Regions from separate parts of the Streptomyces sp. C11-1 genome, predicted to be linked through region 2. Evidence: riboswitches for the same ligand, from Rfam matches in the RefSeq annotation. Region 2 holds a riboswitch; the other holds the start of a gene.

Region 1 (3,395 bases), 4.0 Mb from region 2:
GACGACCAGGGGGCGAAGGCCTGGCCGAGCTGCGCGGTGATCTCTGGCCTCGCGGTGGACGGCAGCCTGCCGGGAGTCGACCCGGGCACCGCGCCCTCGGGTGAGCCGACGTCAGCCCCGACCGACGGGACGGACGCATCCGGCGAGACGGGTGAATCGAACACGGTCGACCAGGCTGATGGAAGCGGCAGGGGCGACGGGGACGACAAGGACGACAAGGGCAATAAGGGAAGTAAGGGCGATACGCCTGATGCGTCCGCCGGTGCGGGCGACGCCGCCAAGGGTGACGGCGACGGCGGTGCGGGGGAGGAGAGCGGTGACCCCGCCCCCTCGACGACCCCTTCCGCCCCGCCGGCGTCCGAGGTGCCCGACGCCTCGGAGCCCTCCACCGCCCCCGACGCCTCGACGGGCGACGAGCGCGAGGCCGGCGGCAAGCACCGGGGCGCCCCCGCGCCCGAGGAGGCCGACGCCGCGGGCGGGGGCGGCCCCCGTGAGTCCGGCCGGCACGCTTCGCGGGGCGAGGGCGACGTGCGGGACGGCGGCGCGGCCGCCGGTGACTACGTCGTGCAGCCCGGGGACAACCTCTGGGCGATTGCTGACGCACAGAAACTTCCCCAGGGCTGGACCGGTCTGTACGAGGCCAACAAGGACCTCCTGGGCTCCGACCCGGACCTGATCCTCCCCGGTCAGAGCCTGGACGTGGGGCTGGGGCAGGGTGCTTCCGAGGCCGCGGGGGAGCCCGCCGCCAACTGATTCAAATTCGGGAAAACGCCCCGAAATCCCGGGCAGTTCAGAGGCCTATGTCCACTTTTGTGTAAGTGAGACATGGGTCTCTTTGCTTCAACTGACCCAGCTCGCCCGGCTCGTCCGCACGCATCGCCTCCGACCTGCGGAAACGGTCTGCCGCTCCTGGCGAGTTCGGGCTTATTGCCCCCTATGTCCATCTTTGAATGTCGGGGTTGCCTGTGTTTACGGTCGGAACCGCTCGCACCGCGGGCCCCGTCGACCGTCACGCCGAATCCTGCCGTCGGTCGAGGGGAACAGACGCGTAAGCGCCGTAGGCAGGAGCGGGGGAACCAAGGTAGGCCGCCGGATCCGTACGGGACCGGCTTGGGGTGAAGTCGTGCGAGCCGCGCGACCGGGCAACTCATCAGCCCGAACCCGACAGCTCACCTCGTAGGCGTCGGTGAGGAGATTCGTTCCATGCTGCTGAACAGCAAGGGCAAGCACCGCCGCCCGTCCAAGGCCGTCCGTCTCGCCACCCTCGCGGGTGTCGCCGGTGCCGCCGTCGCCGTCCCGCTGATGGGTGCGACCAGCGCTTCCGCGGCCTCCGTCGAGACCTGGGACGCCGTCGCCCGGTGCGAGTCCGGCGGCAACTGGTCCATCAACACCGGCAACGGCTACTACGGCGGGCTCCAGTTCTCGCAGTCCAGCTGGGCCGCCGCCGGAGGTACGCAGTACGCCCCGCGCGCCGACCTGGCCACCAAGGGCCAGCAGATCGCCACCGCCGAGAAGCTCCTCGACATGCAGGGCCCGGGCGCCTGGGCCTGCGCCGGTGCGGGCGGTCTCACCAACGACGGTGTGGACCCGGGTGTGAACACCGGCTCCGGCCAGGCGCAGCCCGAGCGCCAGGCCGAGCAGCCCACCACGCGCAGCGAGCAGCGCACCGCTCCGCAGGCCGAGAAGAAGGCCGAGAGCAAGGAGACCGTCACCACCCCGACCGGCGAGAAGGTCAAGAAGGGTGATGGCGAGTACGAGGTCAAGCCCGGCGACACGCTGAGCAGCATCGCCGAGAAGGAAGACGTCAAGGGCGGCTGGAGCAAGCTCTTCAAGCTCAACGACGACATCGTCGAGGACGCGGACCTGATCTTCCCGGGTCAGCAGCTCCACCTGAAGTAGAACGCCGTCTCTCCTCCCCGGAGGGAGGATGTCCGGCGGCCCCCTCCCTCGCACGGCTCCCCGGCCCGGCGCGCTCACCCCCGTGCGCGCCGGGCCGGGGTCTTTGGGCGTGCGGGGCGCGGGTGCGGCGTGCGCCAGGGGCCGGATGCGTTCACCTCTTGTCGGCAGCTTGCCGGCAGTACTTGTTACTGCTCAGTAGATTTTTGGAGTTTTGTCCCGTCATGCGGGTCCTTGGGTCCTTTTTCGTCCCAGGAGGCGGGCGGTCGGCCGGCTCACGCGGCCGGGCCGGTTAGGCTCGTGTCGCAAGGCCACAGTGACCCTGCACAACCAGTGTCATATCCCAGAAGGAGATGCCTCGTGCCGTCCATCGACGTCGTCGTAGCCAGGGAAATCCTCGACTCCCGGGGGAACCCCACGGTCGAGGTCGAGGTTGGCCTCGACGACGGCAGTACGGGTCGTGCTGCCGTTCCGTCCGGCGCCTCCACCGGTGCGTTCGAGGCCATCGAGCTTCGCGACGGTGACCCCAACCGCTACCAGGGCAAGGGTGTCGAGAAGGCCGTCCTCGCCGTCATCGAGCAGATCGGCCCGGAGCTCGTCGGGTACGACGCCACCGAGCAGCGCCTCATCGACCAGGCGATGTTCGACCTGGACGCCACCGAGAACAAGGCCTCGCTCGGCGCGAACGCCATCCTCGGCGTCTCGCTGGCCGTCGCCCACGCCGCCTCCGAGGCGTCCGACCTGCCGCTCTTCCGCTACCTCGGCGGCCCGAACGCGCACCTGCTGCCCGTTCCGATGATGAACATCCTGAACGGCGGCTCGCACGCCGACTCCAACGTGGACATCCAGGAGTTCATGATCGCCCCGATCGGCGCGGAGTCCTTCTCCGAGGCCCTGCGCTGGGGTGCGGAGATCTACCACACGCTGAAGAAGGTCCTCAAGACCAAGGGCCTGTCCACCGGACTCGGCGACGAGGGCGGCTTCGCCCCGAACCTGGAGTCCAACCGCGCCGCCCTGGACCTCATCGTCGAGGCCATCAAGGAGGCCGGCTACGTCCCGGGCCGTGACGTGGCGCTCGCGCTCGACGTGGCCGCCTCCGAGTTCTACAAGGACGGCGTCTACGAGTTCGAGGGCAAGTCCCGCTCGGCCGCCGAGATGACCGAGTACTACGAGGAGCTCGTCTCCGCGTACCCGCTGGTCTCCATCGAGGACCCGCTGTACGAGGACGACTGGGCGGGCTGGAAGATCATCACCGACCGCATCGGCTCCAGGGTCCAGATCGTCGGCGACGACCTCTTCGTCACCAACCCGGAGCGCCTGGCCCGTGGCATCGAGGAGGGCTCCGCCAACGCCCTGCTCGTCAAGGTCAACCAGATCGGTTCGCTGACCGAGACCCTGGACGCCGTCGAGCTGGCCCAGCGCAACGGCTTCAAGTGCATGATGTCGCACCGCTCCGGCGAGACCGAGGACGTCACCATCGCCGACCTCGCCGTCGCCGT
Region 2 (3,395 bases):
CTGGGGCTGGCGCGTATCTACGGTACGACGGTCTCCGAGCTGCTCGGTGAGCAGCCGCCCGAACGCGACGCGATCATCCGAGGCGGTGGCTTCGAGGGCGCGGAGGCGGACGGCTGGATGTACCGGCAGGCCGGCGGTTCCGGCCGCGCGATGCAGGCTCTGCGCGTCCGGGTGCCCTACGGGGCCCAGGGCGACCTGGTCCGGGTGCACCCCGGCGAGGAGTGGCTGTACGTGCTCGGCGGGCGGCTGCGGGTCGGGCTCGGCGACACCGTGCACGACCTCGACCCCGGCGACAGCGCCCACTTCGACTCGCTCACCCCGCACCGGATCGCGGCTCTGGACCACGGCGGCGCGGAACTGCTCTTCGTCCACTCCCTGCTCCAGAGCCCCGCGGCCGAGCTCTGCCTCGGCAACGCCCTCCACGTGCGCTGACCCCTTCGTTCCACCGGCCGCGAGGCCGGCAGAGAGGACCGTCATGTCCGATTCCGAGCATTACGACCCGCTGAGCCCGAGGCACCCGAAGAAGGGTGACTCGCAGGAGCGCCGGATGCCGCGCGGCCTCGTGATCCGGCTCTTCGCCTACCTCGTGGTCGGCCATGTGATCGCGGCCTTCCTCTACGTGCTCTTCGTGGTGGCGGGCGCGGAGTAGCCCTCAGCCCTGGTCGAGCAGCCGCTCGCGCAGGCGCTCCCGGGTCTGGGGGGAGACCTTCAGCCCCTCCGTCAGGTAGCGGTCCGTCGTTCCCCAGATCTCCTCGATCGTCGCGAAGGCCGCCGCCAGGTATTCGCGCTGCGCCCCGAAGAGCGGGTTGAGGAGCTCCATGACCTCGGGGGACATCCCGGTCTCGGACATGTCGGCGCGCTGCACCTTGTACCGGCGGTGGGGATCGTTGGACTTGAGGTAGTCCGTCTCGATCGCCTCGCGCTCGACGCCGACCGCCAGCAGAGAGACCGCTATCGAGAGCCCGGCCCGGTCCTTGCCCGCGGCACAGTGCATCAGCGCCGGGACGCTGTCCTCGGCCAGTGCGTGCAGGACCCGGCTGTGCTCGGCGGTGCGGTCCTTGATCGTCGACCGGTACATCCGGATCATGCGCTCGGTGCCCTGGCCGTCCGCGAGGATCGAGCGCAGCTGCTCGATGTTCCCGTCGCGGACCAGGCGCCAGAACTCGGCGCCGTCGGCCGGGTCCGAGAGAGGAATGCTGACATTGCGGACACCGGTCAGCTCGATGTCGTACCCGTCGAGCCGGTGGTCGGCGGAATTGCGGAAGTCGAAGACCGTGTGCAGCCCGAGCCCGCCGAGGAAGGCCGCGTCCTCGGCGGTGGCGTGCGCCAGGTGGCCGCTGCGGTAGAGCCGGCCGAAGGCGGTGTGCCTCCCGTCCGTGGTGGGGAGCCCGCCCACATCGCGGAAGTTGCGGACTCCGGTCAGGGCGGTCTCTGCCGGCGGGACCTGCGGCACCTGCTGCGTCACGGGGGCTCCTGGAATCTCTGGCGCCGGCGCGGCTCGCCGGCGAGGGCGCTCCCGTGACGATACGACATCGATTCGACGGAAAATCATCACGGTTGCCCGCTCCGGCCGGGGTGTCGCGGGGGTGTGTCTGACGCCGCATCACGAGTCCCGCCCGCGACATGTCCGTATTGGTGCATTTCGCAGAACATGCCCCGCTAATGGGGGAGATGGGATTCCGTGGGTGAGCGGGATCATATCCGTGACGGTCCGTGGTGATCGCTCCCCGGCCCATTCCCGTTGCCCGTACGGAAAGCCAAGATCCGTAATCCACGGAGTGTGACGGGAAATCCGGACCGCGATCGAATCCATGATTCCCACGCGCAACCGATGGCTTGTTCTGCTCGTCCTGACTCGTTTACGGTCACCGTCAATCCGGACGGACCGCCTAATCCTGCCGCCGCCCGGAATTCGCACCCACCCACTCACGTGTGGCAGGAGCGGGGGACCCAGGTAAGTCGCCGGCCCGGAGTGATCCGGACCGGCTCGGGGTGAAGTCGCCACCGTGCGACCGGGCATCTCCAGCCCGAACCCGACAGCTCACCTCGCAGGCGCCGGAGAGGAAATTCCCCATGCCCGCAAAGGGTAAGCACCGCCGTCCGAAGTCCGGCCCGATCTCCCGCGGCGTGCTCGCAGCGGGAACCGGCGGCGCCGCACTCGCCCTCCCGCTCATCGGCGCCACCGGAGCCGGCGCCGCGCAGCAGGCCGCTCCCGCCGTCAAGCCCGCCGCCGCGTCGGTCGCCGCCGCGCACACCGTGCCGCAGACCGCCCCCGTCGAGTCGAAGGCCGCCCCGAAGACCTACTCCGTGGTCCGGGGTGACTACCTGTCGAAGATCGCCGCCGAGCACCAGCTCAAGGGCGGCTGGCAGAAGCTGTACAAGGACAACCGCTCCACCGTCGGCGAGAACCCCAGCCTGATCCTCCCCGGCATGAAGCTGACCCTCGGCACCAAGGCGTCCGCCCCGGCCGCTCCTTCGACGGCCGGGAAGTCCGCACCGGCTCCGCAGGCCGCCCCGAAGAAGGCCGAGCAGGCCGCCCCCAAGGCCGCCCCCAAGGAGGACCCGAAGCCGGACACGATCTCCGCCGACGACTCCGAGGGCTCCGGAAGCTCCGCGCAGACCGGCTCCTCCGAGGCGACCGGCTCCGGCTGGACGACCCCGCTGGCCAACGCCAACGTCACCACCCAGTACCGCGCTTCCGGCTCCAGCTGGTCCAGCGGCTACCACACCGGCTCGGACTTCCAGGCCCCCTCCGGCACCCCGATCCGCGCCATCGGCCCGGGCACCGTGGTCTCGGCCGGCTGGAGCGGTTCGTACGGCAACGAGGTCGTCATCAAGCACGAGGACGGCATGTACTCCCAGTACGCCCACCAGTCCTCGCTGAGCGTCTCCGTCGGCCAGACCGTCACCGGCGGCCAGCAGATCGGGCTCTCCGGCTCCACCGGCAACTCCACCGGCCCGCACCTCCACTTCGAGGTCCGCACCGGTCCGGGCTACGGCTCCGACGTCGACCCGATCGCCTACCTGCGACAGCACGGCGTCTCCCTCTGATCCGAGGGCGACAAGAAGTGAGTGAGGGGCGGTGCGCGGCGGCGCACCGCCCCTCCACTTATTCCAGCTTTACCAAAACCTGACCGGGTGGTCTATCTCACCACCCGTCAACCCCATATTACGGTCGCGTAGGTCACATTGAACGGTGCAGGATATGTGCTTGTGGCAGACGATTCGAGAAACAACCAGCAGCACATCATCGGGTCGTACGCGGCGATTGGCGACAGCTTCACCGAGGGCGTCGGGGACCCCGGCCCCGACGGGACCTTCGTCGGCTGGGCGGACCGGTTCGCGGTGCTCCTCGCCGACCGGCTCCCGGCCCCCGACGTGGCGACCAGCCCGGA

Evidence for each region. Region 2 has a riboswitch for cyclic di-AMP ahead of RI138_RS29575 (M23 family metallopeptidase). Riboswitches for the same ligand answer to the same signal wherever they lie in the genome.
Region 1: it holds a riboswitch for cyclic di-AMP, as region 2 does, so the genes downstream of both, RI138_RS11815 (transglycosylase family protein) here and RI138_RS29575 (M23 family metallopeptidase) in region 2, are expected to answer to the same signal.

What each region holds. Positions count from the first base shown of each region.
Region 1 covers NZ_CP134500.1:2,692,678-2,696,072, reverse strand. Annotated here, with positions in the region: gene RI138_RS11820 (transglycosylase family protein) at 1-753, shown strand, start outside; cyclic di-AMP (ydaO/yuaA leader) riboswitch at 1,044-1,198, shown strand; gene RI138_RS11815 (transglycosylase family protein) at 1,204-1,899, shown strand; gene eno (phosphopyruvate hydratase) at 2,257-3,395, shown strand, end outside.
Region 2 covers NZ_CP134500.1:6,699,121-6,702,515, forward strand. Annotated here, with positions in the region: gene RI138_RS29560 (helix-turn-helix domain-containing protein) at 1-432, shown strand, start outside; gene RI138_RS29565 (DUF6126 family protein) at 476-649, shown strand; gene RI138_RS29570 (tyrosine-protein phosphatase) at 653-1,465, opposite strand; cyclic di-AMP (ydaO/yuaA leader) riboswitch at 1,910-2,070, shown strand; gene RI138_RS29575 (M23 family metallopeptidase) at 2,074-3,051, shown strand; gene RI138_RS29580 (SGNH/GDSL hydrolase family protein) at 3,214-3,395, shown strand, end outside.